One region of the Paenibacillus sp. DRB1-1 genome, then DNA from elsewhere that is predicted to be linked to it. Evidence: riboswitches for the same ligand, from Rfam matches in the RefSeq annotation. Region 1 holds a riboswitch; each other region holds the start of a gene.
What was found. A riboswitch is a leader RNA that binds a small molecule or an ion and turns the genes downstream of it on or off. The one in region 1 is predicted to bind glycine.
Positions count from the first base shown of each region.

Region 2: another riboswitch for glycine. It lies ahead of gcvT (glycine cleavage system aminomethyltransferase GcvT); the one in region 1 lies ahead of ACQW03_RS17340 (alanine/glycine:cation symporter family protein).
Region 3: another riboswitch for glycine. It lies ahead of sdaAB (L-serine ammonia-lyase, iron-sulfur-dependent subunit beta); the one in region 1 lies ahead of ACQW03_RS17340 (alanine/glycine:cation symporter family protein).

Region 1 covers NZ_JBODQH010000001.1:3,892,505-3,896,753, reverse strand. The annotation lists gene ACQW03_RS17345 (iron-containing alcohol dehydrogenase) at 1-131, shown strand, start outside; gene ACQW03_RS17340 (alanine/glycine:cation symporter family protein) at 189-1,607, opposite strand; glycine riboswitch at 1,767-1,861, opposite strand; glycine riboswitch at 1,880-1,956, opposite strand; gene ACQW03_RS17335 (glycoside hydrolase family 1 protein) at 2,125-3,582, opposite strand; gene ACQW03_RS17330 (LacI family DNA-binding transcriptional regulator) at 3,795-4,249, shown strand, end outside.
Region 2 covers NZ_JBODQH010000001.1:4,110,798-4,115,046, forward strand. The annotation lists gene gcvPA (aminomethyl-transferring glycine dehydrogenase subunit GcvPA) at 1-700, opposite strand, end outside; gene gcvT (glycine cleavage system aminomethyltransferase GcvT) at 827-1,927, opposite strand; glycine riboswitch at 2,104-2,202, opposite strand; gene gcvH (glycine cleavage system protein GcvH) at 2,597-2,995, shown strand; gene ACQW03_RS18570 (PTS mannitol transporter subunit IICB) at 3,373-4,249, shown strand, end outside.
Region 3 covers NZ_JBODQH010000001.1:2,075,362-2,079,610, reverse strand. The annotation lists gene sdaAA (L-serine ammonia-lyase, iron-sulfur-dependent, subunit alpha) at 1-792, opposite strand, end outside; gene sdaAB (L-serine ammonia-lyase, iron-sulfur-dependent subunit beta) at 782-1,471, opposite strand; glycine riboswitch at 1,684-1,799, opposite strand; gene ACQW03_RS09160 (DUF6359 domain-containing protein) at 2,014-3,603, shown strand; gene ACQW03_RS09155 (ABC transporter ATP-binding protein) at 3,929-4,249, shown strand, end outside.

The DNA.
Region 1 (4,249 bases):
ACAATATTAATGATGAGCAATTGGAAAAAGTCGCAAACATTGCAGCCCGTGAAATGGAATACGGAGGCTTCGGTAATTATAAAAAGCTGAATCAAGAAGATATTTCAGCTATTTTGCACGCATCGTTATAACATTCAAAAGGGAGTGTCCTCAAGCCTGTGATGACTGAGGGCACTCCCTTTTGGAATTTATGAATTAACCGTTTGTCCTTTTTCTTCTACTTGGATAGCTGCCCCTACACTGGCACCTGCAAGAATGCCCTTTTTCTTACTAGAATTCAGAGAATCCATATAGGTTCGGGTTTCTGCGACTACAATTCCTGATAAGCCGAGCAGGGCAATCAGGTTCGGGAAAGCCATCATTGCGTTAAATATATCTGCCAGCAGCCAAATCGCATCCAATTTAATGAACGCACCCCCGGCAACCAGTACGATGAACAGATAACGGTATGGCTTAATCCACTTGACCCCAAGCAAATATTCAACACAGCGTTCCCCGTAATAGTTCCAGCCGAGCATGGTGGTGAACGCGAACATAATCAGAATGATTGTGAGCAGTTCTGCCCCCAGCGGGAATGCGCTGGAAAATGCTTGCTGAGTCATCAGGCCCGCGTCGGTAGGCCCGCTCCACACACCACTAACCAGTAGCGTCAACCCGGTCATCACACAAATAACCATCGTATCAATAAACACGCCTGTCATGGAAATTAGCCCTTGCTCCGCAGGCCATTTAGTTTTGGCAGCTGCAGCTGCAATCGGTGCGCTTCCCAATCCGGCCTCATTGGCAAAAATACCTCTGGCTACCCCACTTCGCATCGCTAGCATAATCGTAGCTCCGGCAAATCCGCCCGTTGCAGATGTAGTTGAAAATGCCGAATGGAGCACCAGCGCAATTGCAGCAGGAAGTTGGTCAGCAAACCGAATCAGTACGATGAGACAGATCAGTACATACAAGCCTGTTTTAAAAGGAACGACCTTCGTCGATACCTTGGCAATGCTTTTGAGTCCTCCAATAGTAACAAGTCCTGTAAGGATAGCAATAATCAGTGCCGTTACAATGGGCGGAACGCCAAAACTATTTTCAGTCGAAGATACAATCGCTTTGACCTGCGGAAACGTTCCAATCCCGAACAACGCTACCAGCATGCCCGAAAAAGCAAACAGCATCGCCAGCGGTTTAAAACGGCGTCCCAGACCTTTCTCAATATAATACATCGGGCCGCCGGAAAATTGCCCATTCCGATCCTTCACCCGGTATTTTACCGCAAGTACACCTTCCGCATATTTCGTCGCCATCCCAAAAAAGGCTGCAACGACCATCCAGAACAAGGCACCCGGCCCGCCCAGCTTAATGGCTGTCGCTACGCCGACAATACTTCCTGTGCCAACTGTAGCCGCCAACGCTGTACTCAAAGCCGCAAAACTACTTACATCCCCGCTGCCTTCATTCGGGGCCTTACCGATCAGCTTGATCGCCAGGGGCAGGCGGAATACCTGCAGCATCTTCAAACGTATGGTCAGCCACAACCCCGTTCCCATGACAAGAATGATGAGAGGCGCCCCCCATATCCAACTGCTAATCGCTTCTAACACATGTACCAAATTCATTTCAACCCGCTCCTCCAGCATATTAGAAAACAAAAAAGAGTCAAATCCGCTGATTCGACTCCTGGAGAGGTTAAAGGCACGAAAAAATACAACCATCTTGCGCAGGTTTCTGCCTCTAATAGCTTATAAAAAAGCCTAGGGCATTCCCTGTCACAGGTTATTCGCGTCTCTGTCCTTTTGCCTGAGAGTTTAAGCAGATGTTCTCTGCGGTGCACCTTCGGCGCCCAATTAAGGGTCTCTCCAGAGTTCTGTCCGTTTACGGTCCCCGCTTGTTGCTGTAATCAGCCTAAGCACCTGAGAGTTTTGCCCCTTCGGTCGGAACTTTCGTTCCATCTCCCGCAAACATCAACCAGACATATGAAATTTTTATTTATTATACAGAAAACTTTCAGCTTATTACAAGTGAAAAGTTTGTGAAGCCCGCTGAAATATTATTATTGTGTCTATCAAAAAAGCGGGTACAGCAGATTGCATCCTTAGGATGTCCTCTGCTATACCCGCCCGAGAAGATATAGTATTACAATTCTTCACCATTGGTTGCTATCACATTTTTATACCAGTTAAATGAGTCCTTTTTGGAGCGTTTGAGCGTTCCGTTACCGTCATCATCCAGATCAACGTAAATAAATCCGTAGCGCTTGGACATTTCGGAAGTAGACATGCTCACAAGGTCGATAGGACCCCAGCTGGTGTAGCCAAGCAGATCAACACCGTCGGCAATCGCTTCCTTCATTTGAACAATATGCTGACGCAAGTAATCAATACGATATGTGTCATGCACAGAACCGTCTTCTTCTACCTTATCATAAGCACCTAGGCCATTTTCCACGATGAACAGCGGCTTTTGGTAGCGGTCATATAACGTGTTCAGTGTAACACGCAGACCGATCGGATCAATTTGCCATCCCCAGTCAGAGGACTGTAAATATGGATTTTTCACGCCACCAATCAGGTTTCCTGCTGCTTTCTCACCTTCTGGACCTGCAGAAACGGTCAAGGTCATGTAGTAGCTGAATGAGATATAATCGACCGTGTTATTTTTTAAAATTTCGGCATCGCCTGGTTCTGTGTGTATAACAACATTATTTTCTTCAAAATAACGATTCATGTAGTTGGAATATTCCCCACGGGCATGCACATCCGTAAAGAATAGGTTCATCTGATTTTCATTCTGGGCTTTCAGTATATCCTCTGGGTTACACGTATGTGGATAGCTTTCCAAACGAGCCAACATACAGCCGATCTGAGCGCCCGGGATGATCTCATGTCCCCGTTTGGTCGCCAGTGCACTAGCTACAAATTGATGATGCAGTGCTTGATATATCGCTTGTTGTTTGTTTTCTACACGGTCAATGACCACCCCGCCACCGGTAAACGGACTCATGGTCATTACGTTGATTTCATTAAAGGTCAGCCAGTATTTTACTTTATCCTTATAACGCGTGAACACAGTTTCGGCATAATTTACGTAGTGCTGTATAACTTCACGACCCAGCCAGCCATTATACTTCTGAGTCAAACCCAGCGGTGTCTCATAATGTGACAATGTTACCAGCGGTTCAATACCATATTTGCGCAGCTCATCAAATACATTGTCGTAGAATTGTAATCCTGCTTCATTCGGCTCGGCATCATAGCCATTCGGGAAAATCCGCGACCAGTGGATGGACATACGAAATACCTTAAAGCCCATTTCCGCGAACAATGCAATATCTTCTTTGTAGTGGTGGAAGAAGTCCACACCTTCACGCTTTGGAAAACGGGCATTGACTTTGCCTGCCAAAATGTCTTCGAGTCGCTCGGACGAAATCTCCATAGCATGATCGTTCTTGCGCTCTGCTTTGGGTACATAGGCAACCATGTCTGCACTGGACAATCCTTTTCCATCTACGTCAAAAGCGCCTTCCAGTTGGTTAGCTGCGGTTGCACCACCCCACAAGAAGTTTTTTGGAAATCCTTTTAGCGTCTTCGTCATGGTATAAAAACCTCTTTCCGTATTTAAGATTTTTACTTTGGTCCAGTAATCCCATCAAGTGCTGCAAATGTGAATCAATACCTAACGGTAACCGTTCTCCTTTGAAAAGCATTGACAGATGCTTTAAAATAGACGTAATGCCTTCATAAGCATCCTAATCGTTGTAACGCGTTTCATGTCAAGTATTTTTTTCTTATGTGAGGAGAAGCACCATGTCGAATCTTGATCAAATTGCAAAACTGGCGGGCTTTTCCAAAGCTACGGTATCCAGAGTATTAAATCAGTCCCCCCATGTCAGTCACGAAACACGAACTAAGATTTTGAAAATCATGCAGGAATTAGATTATGTTCCTAATCGGAATGCCATTTCTCTATCCAAGGGTCAGACGCTTCAGATCGGTATCATTACTTCAACTATTAATGAAATTGTTCTCGCTTTTCTGGACAGCTTTGTGGAAGTAGCCGGCCAGTATGGATTCCAAACCATTATTTATACTTCGGGAGAAGACAAAAAGAAAGAGCTTCAAGCCTTTGAGGATTTAAAAAGAAAAAGAGTCGATGCGCTGGTCATCATTTCCTGCGTGAATGACACTGATTTTTTGAGTACCTATTGCAAATATGGCCCGATCGTTTCGTGGCAACGAATGGAGCATACCGATATTCGCTC
Region 2 (4,249 bases), 220 kb from region 1:
GCGTATGGATGAGGTCAGCCATCGGCTTCAGGTTTTCCACGGCTCCGAAAAAGTTGGGGCTTTGGACCAAAACAGCCGCGGTCTGTTCCGATACGGCTGCCGCTAACGCATCAACATCCGTTACGCCGTCCGAACAGCCGATCTCCACGATGTCCAAATCCAATCCGCGTGCATAGGCTGCCAATACCTGACGTGCCTCCGGATGGACGGACCTTGATACGATAAGCTGTTTACGGCGGGTAGCTGCGGCGGACAGTGAGCCCGCTTCAGCCAGTGCAGTCGCTCCGTCGTACATGCTGGCATTAGCTACAGCCATGCCCGTCAATTCGCAAATATACGACTGAAACTCGAAAATGGCTTGTAGCTCGCCTTGGCTTACTTCCGGCTGATAGGGGGTGTAGGCTGTATAGAATTCCGAGCGTGAAGTGATGTGCTGGATGACGGACGGAATATGATGATCATAAATTCCTGCGCCAAGGAAGCTGGCATGTGTGTCTGTATTGGCGTTGTGTCCGGCCAGCTCAGCCAAGTGGCGGGTTAAGGCTTTCTCATCGAGTCGAGAAGAAAGAGGCAGTTCCCCTTGATATCGAATGGCCTCTGGAATGTCACTGAATAAATCATCAATGGATGATACACCGACCACACGTAGCATTTCGGTTTGATCCTGTTCAGTCATAGGGAGATAACGATGCTGCTTCATAGGTTCTGGCTCCTTTCGAAAAGCAAATTTCAAACGTAAATTAGCTAATAAAAAAGTGTGTGAGATGAAAAAACCAGAAGTTCATATCTGACATGTTTGCTTTATAGAAATAAAAAGAGTTTAAGATCAGCGCGGGCGTCTATAAAAGGGTGCTGCCACCACCTCGGCACGCAGGCGTTTGCCACGAATCTCAACCTCCAACGGTGTAGAGAGGGCGCTAAAACGACTGTCCACCAAGGCGAGGCCCAGATTACGCTTCAAGGTGGGCGACTGAGTCCCCGTTGTAACCTCACCAATGTGTTGTCCTTCTGCGAATACTGGGTAATGGGCGCGTGGGATACCGCGATCAATCATTTCCAGCCCGATCAATTTGCGAGGAATCCCTTGTTCTTTCTGACGTTGCAGTGCTTCTCTACCGATAAAATCTCCTTTATTCAGCTTGACGAAGAAACCTAGACCAGCTTCGAGTGGTGAAATCGTGGCAGATAACTCCTGACCGTACAGCGGCAATCGTGCCTCAAAGCGTAGTGTATCCCGAGCACCAAGTCCAGCGGGAATCAGCCCATACGACTCACCGGAACGAAGCAAACCCTCCCATACGGCTGGTGCTTCCGCAGCAGGTACATAAAATTCAAAACCGTCTTCGCCCGTATATCCGGTTCGTGAGACAAGTGCTTTTGCTCCGAACAATGGCACATTCTCATGGAAGCGGAAAGATGCCAGATTCGTAATGTCCGTATCTGCCACGGCTGCGGCAATACGTGCTGCTTCCGGTCCTTGCAACGCCAGCAATGCTATCGCATCAGACATATTCTCCATGTGAACGGATGCAGGCATATGACGAATTAGCCAATCCCAATCCTTATCGATGTTGGATGCGTTCACAACGAGCATGTAGCGTTCCGGTCCTTTGCAGTAAACAAGTAGGTCGTCTACTACACCTCCATCGGGGTAACACAGGAGTGAATATTGTGCCTGACCTGGTTCCAACTGGCTGACATCATTCGTGGTCACCCTTTGCAGAAAAGCTTCGGCCTCTTTGCCTTCAACCAAAAATTCGCCCATATGCGATACATCGAATAAACCCGCACGTTGCCGGACGGCCTCATGCTCCTTTTGAATGCCGCTAAACTGAACCGGGAGCTCCCAGCCGCCAAAGTCAATACAACGAACCCCAGACTGCGTCCCGTAGGACGAATATAGCGGTGTTTTTCGCAAATTAGTCATTATTCCACTCCTATCCGGTGTGATCGGCTAAACAAAAAAGACAGGCCGAAAAAAACGTATAGACGGCAGTCTACACTCTTTTTTCAGCTCTGTCCTTGATACCAGAAAGTTACCCCGGTATGTACCGGGTTTCCCCTTGGGTGATCCGCTCCAATAGCGAATGCTCTCCAGAGATGCGTCCGGCAGAGGTCCTTTTGCCTGAGAGATTCACCTGCAATGCAGGTTTACTCCTTCGGCGCTACCTTCGGGATCAACGGTATATTACCTGGCTTTGCAGATAACAACTTGATCCGATTCGCGTGCACTTATGTCTCACAAGCGGCAACAGCTATGCGAATCTTTTTGGCAGTCTCTCCCTCCGCGTTCATCCGCGTTTGCAGTTGTCGGTGTGTTTCCCAAAGCATTTGCTATAACCCATTAATACGCAAATTCATTCAAAATGTCAATAAAAATGTCATCAAAAATAATAGAAAAAACATTTAATATATAAATAAGGATATGTAAGCGTTTGTTATAAGCTATCATTTTTTTATATAGTACGCTATATGAGGTGATATGAAGTATTTTTGTTAGTATTATTGACATGAGTGTTCTTGTTGTCATAATCTTAACCTGTCTAATACAGGTGAGCAAAAGCGATTTTATTCATATGGAAGTGAGGGGAACAGAATGGGTGAAGTGAAGCAGCAACTTTGGTATACAGACGAACATGAGTGGGTTCAGCGGACAGAGAATGGAACGGTGCGGATTGGTATTACAGACTTTGCACAGCATCAACTGGGTGATATTGTTTTTGTAGAATTACCTGAGGCGGGAGCAACGATTGAGCAGGGAGCGGAGATCGGTACGATTGAATCGGTGAAGACGGTATCCGACCTTTTTGCTCCGGTGACGGGAACCATATTAAAAGTGAATGAAACGCTGGAAAGTACGCCTGAGCTAGTGAATGAATCTCCCTATGACAAAGGTTGGATGATCGAAGTAGAGATGGATAAAGAGGTGGAGGAAGCCTTGGGCAAGCTACTGTCTGCGGACCAGTATGAGCAGTTGATTTCCGATGGGCAGTAATGGAGCATTGTAGTATGGAGTAAGAGGGTTATTTGTCTGCTCGATTATTGTATAAAATAGTCGCTATGATTTAACATAGCGGCTATTTTTTTGTCTTTTTGCAAACGTAATTACGTGTTTTATTCTGATTTAGAGGGTTGTCCCCATATAAGAATCATACATAATCCAGCACGGTTTTTCGACTAATTTCTATAGCTACAGGTCATATTAAGAAGAATTATGCAGGTATAATACCTTCCCGGATAATTTAAATTTAAATGTTGTCATCAACGTTCATGACGAAAGTACGTTTTCATTTCGTTGATGAAGATAGCGCTGTCATTTAGTATGAATTTTAAGAAAAGGTAGTGATGCTTACCTACAAGGAGGATTTGAATATGAGTACATTGGACGCAAAGCCAAGTTCAAAAGGAGGCACTCGTGTCGCCGTACAGCGTTTTGGCCGTTTTCTTAGCGGTATGGTTATGCCCAATATGGGAGCCTTTATTGCGTGGGGGCTGATTACGGCACTCTTTATTCCGACCGGATGGTTTCCAAACGAAGGTTTTGCACAATTGGTTGACCCGATGAAAAATTATTTGTTGCCGCTACTGATCGGTTATACAGGGGGCACGATGATTCACGGACAGCGTGGAGGTGTGATTGGTGCCATTATGACGATGGGTGTCATAGTGGGAGCCGATATCCCGATGTTCCTGGGCGCGATGGTAGCTGGTCCGCTGGCTGCGTGGATATTGAAGAAGTTCGACAAGGCCATTGAAGGCAAGGTCAGATCAGGCTTTGAAATGCTGGTCAATAACTTTTCGGCCGGGATTATCGGTGCCATTCTAGCACTGCTTGCCCATGTGGCGATCGGCCCGATTGTACAAATGATCAGTCAAATATTGTCGGCAGGGGTACAGTTCCTCGTGAACGCAGGGCTACTGCCGCTTGTCAACCTCATTATTGAGCCCGGAAAAGTATTATTTTTAAACAACGCGCTGAATCACGGAGTATTGAGTCCGATTGCGTTGGAGGAAGCTGCAAGAACAGGAAAATCCGTACTGTTCATGCTGGAATCTAACCCTGGGCCAGGGCTCGGTATTTTGCTGGCCTACTGCCTGTTCGGCAAAGGCACTGCGAAGTCGTCAGCTCCTGGCGCAGTCATCATTCATTTTTTCGGCGGGATTCATGAAATTTATTTCCCTTATATTTTGATGAAGCCGATTTTGATTCTTGCTGCTATAGCTGGGGGCGTTGTGGGAACCTTCTGTT
Region 3 (4,249 bases), 1.8 Mb from region 1:
CGGCATCGCACTGCCGACTTCAAGCATCACGTCGATGACTTCGTCAGACGGAATAGCGCTGCGCACACCCGCCAAAGCCATGTCCGCTGCGGCAAGCGCAGTCACGGCTCCCAGCCCATTGCGCACGATGCACGGAATCTCCACGAGTCCGGCGACGGGGTCGCAAATCAGGCCGAGCGTGTTCTTAAGAGCGAGACCTACGGCGTGAACAGCCTGTTCAGGCGTACCACCGCGCAGCTCGACCATAGCGCCAGCGGCCATCCCGATAGCTGAGCCAATCTCAGCCTGACAGCCTCCCTCCGCGCCAGAAATGAAGGAGTTGTTGGCGATCACGTAGCCAATGGCTCCAGCGGCGAACAGACCGTTCACCATATGCTCATCATCCCAGCCGAACCGCTCCTGCGCACTGATGAACACACCAGGGATAACCCCGCATGAGCCTGCGGTAGGCGTGGCGACAATGCGACCCATGGATGCATTAACCTCCGACACGGAGAGGGCATAAGCCATGGCGAGCGCGGAGGCATCACCGGAGCAGGTTTCTCCTGCCCGCAGATACTCGGCTAGGCGCTTGCCGTCACCGCCCGTCAATCCACTGCGGGATACGGTGTCTTGTGTCTGACCGCGATGAACGGCTTTCTTCATGACTTCATAATAATCAGACATTTGGCGAAAGATTTCTTCCTCCGTTGTATTCGTCTCTTGTACCTGCTCTTGAATCATCAAGCGGCCAATTGTGGTGGATTCTTCAGCGCATAAAGCGCTGATTTCATGCAGATGGCTAAACCGCATCGGATTCAGCTCCTTTTTTCAAATTAATCATCTTAATTTCATACATATGAGGTAAAGAACGCAGTTCCGCAATCAGTTCAGCTGGAGCAGAACTGTCCGTTTCAATGGCGGTGAGTGCTTCACCATCCCGGCCTTTGCGATCTACGTGCATATAGGCAATGTTAATGTGGGCCGCGCCCAGCGCTGAAGTTATCGCGCCCAATGTACCGGGCTTATCCGAGTGGAGAAGCACCAGCGTAGGCAGCTCCCCGGTCAGATTGACCCGGAATTCGTTAAGCTGCTGGACATGGATGCTGCCGCCGCCGATGGAGGAGCCCAACAGTGTGCGCTGATCCTCGCCCTTCCACAGCTCGAAACGGACAGTGTTCGGATGAGGCGCGGGGAGTCCGCTGACGGCGAATTCCACGGCCATCCCGGCTTGCTCTGCCCATTGCTCGGCATCTGGAATCCGGTGATCGTCCGTATCGTAATTAAGCAGCCCTGCGATGAGCGCTAGGTCTGTACCGTGTCCTTTATACGTATCGGCAAAGGAGCCGTACAGTGTCATACGGGCACGGTCAGGCTGCGTCCCGAGCCAGTGCCGTGCAACGCGTGCGAGCCGTACCGCGCCTGCGGTGTGTGAGCTGGAAGGTCCGGTCATGGCCGGACCGATAATGGAAAATACATCTTTGAAACGCATGGTGTGGCCCCCTGTATGTTCTAATACCATACTATATGGTATTTCCGCGTCTTTGCGCGGTTATGACGGTTCCTAATGCTGACGCACAATGTGAGCACAAAAAAGGACAGGATAAGGAAGTTTCCCTTATCTCTGTCCTCGTTACCTGAGAGTTTCGTGCGGTGTTCTTACCGCCTTTACCCCTTGGGTGGCTTGCGCTCTCTCCAGAGTTGCGTCAGATGACGATACATGGACCTGAGAGATTATCCGTCAGCCGGGTGCTGACGCCTTGCTCCTTCGGTGCCGCCAGAGTGTAGGCTCCCTGGACAGACTCTCCCGTCATCTTCATTCGCGTATACCGTTCTACATGTCTTTCTTAGCGTAATGTATGGCGTGCTCGGTGTCAATCACAGGTTTAATTTTTACATAAACAGGTGCGTTCCCAATAAAAAAGATTAAAATTTACATAATTATGGATGAAACCAGGAAGGAATTAGAAGATTGGCGGCTAATCTGATAAAGGACAAGTATATTTATGGAAATCATAGGAGGGATATTGACGTATGGTAAAAGGCTTGCGATTCACAGGTTCACGCTTAAAAGGGATGCTGCATCTAGCAGCGATCGTATCACTGCTGATCGGGATCTTCGTTCCATTCGGTCAGGTCAAGGCAGAGGGAGCATTGACAGTAGCCGAAGCACTTCAGCGCCAAGGCAGTGAAGGTACGGTGACGGTGGAAGGTTACATCGTCGGACATGCTACCGGATCGAAAACGGCTAATTTTTCTTCCCCGTTTGCGAATGATTTTAACGTACTGATTGCCGACCAGGCGAATGAACGTAACACGTCTAACCTATTGGATGTACAGCTGACATCAGCGTATAGAGGACAATATGGGCTATCAGGCCATCCTGAGCTGATCGGCAGCAAAATTCGTGTGACGGGTACACTCGGCGCCTACAATAATTTTGGTGGAGTGAAAAGCCCAAGCGCTGTTGAACTGGTGAACGGAAGCGAGCCGGGTGAACCAGGTGAACCTGGCAACCCGGGTCAACCCGGTACTACACTGCCGGATGGAAAAGGCAAAAAGGTGCTGTTCGATAATACGCACGCCCAGACCGCTGGTGCAGCAGATTGGGTCATTGAAGGCGCCTTCTCCGACTTTGCCAATGGACTGCGTAATGTAGGCTTTACGGTAGACCAATTGAACCGTCCCATTCCTTTTACTTATGGAGAGCAGGCCATAACATATGACAAGCTGCGCCAATATGATGTGTTCATTATTGGTGAAGCGAATGTTGCCTTTAAGGCATCCGAGCAGGCTGCCCTGCTGCAATACGTGAATAACGGGGGGAGCGTTTTCTTCATCTCCGATCATTATAATGCGGACCGTAACAAAAACCGTTGGGATTCCTCCGAGGTTATGAATGGCTACCGTCGTGGAGCCTATACTAATCCGGCCAAAGGCATGACTGCAGAAGAAGCTGCATCACCGGCGATGCAAGGATTAACAAGCTCCGATTGGCTGGCGACCAACTTTGGCGTTCGTTTCCGTTACAATGCGCTCGGTGACGTGAATGCTACCGACATTGTAGCCGCAGATCAATCTTTCGGCATTACCAAGGGTGTGCGCTCGATTGCAATGCATGCAGGATCTACGCTGGCTATTATTGATCCTACCAAGGCTAAAGGCATTGCTTATATCCCTTCAGGCACGAAAAAATGGGGGAATGCGGTAGACCAGGGAGTTTATAACGGCGGGGGCCGTGCGGAAGGACCTTATGCCGCTATCTCCAAGGTAGGTCAAGGCAAGGCAGCGTTCATCGGTGATTCTTCCCCTGTAGAAGATGCTACACCGAAATATGTGCGTGAGGAAAACGGACAGTCGAAGAAGACATATGATGGTTTTAAAGAAGTGGATGATTCCACCTTCCTGGTGCAAACGGTCCAATGGCTTGCATGGAAGCAGGACTACACGAAATTGTCCGATGTGGAAGGTTTGACTCTGGATCAACCAACGAAGCTTCTGCCATTCGAGGAGCCTGCGGCTTCCACGGAACCGCAGCCTGAGCCTTGGTCTGCTCCGGCAGCAGGTTACAAATGGTACGATCCTAGAACGTTCAAGTCTGGCTCCTATGGAGCGGCTTCATAATTATCGCCAGAAGCTCAATGTGAGCTGGTATTAGTTAGTCGTTTGATCCCTGCGGAGGGATCAAACGACTTTTTTTGTAATGAAAATTAACCTGTGGTTGGTTATTTCATTACATTTTGTGCCAGAAAGGCCGCGCTACTGCTGGATCATTGATTTTTTAAATGATGTTGATAGCATAATCTTAATTGATATATCCATATACTGGTGATAGGATGTATTCAAATTATTCCGATAAAAACGGTATGTAATGTTCATGAGAGGTTTTAAACATCAAACATGGTGAGAATAAGCGGGACAAGACCATGGAGAATGGAGGAAGCGCGCATTGAATACCGAACCCGTGTTGGAAATTAAAGGATTATCCGTATCTTTTCGCATCAAGGATCAATATCACCCCGCAGTCGACCATCTGGATCTGACGGTCAACCCCAATGAAGTGCTGGCTGTAGTCGGAGAATCCGGCTGTGGCAAAAGCGCGCTGGCGCTTTCGATCGCACAACTGCATGACATGGAACGCACACGTGTAGAGGGAGAGGTCCTTTTTAAAGGTACGGACCTTAACCGTCTTTCTTCAGGGCAAATGAATAAAATCCGCGGAGCGGGCATTGGCATGATCTTTCAGGACCCACTGACAGCACTCAACCCG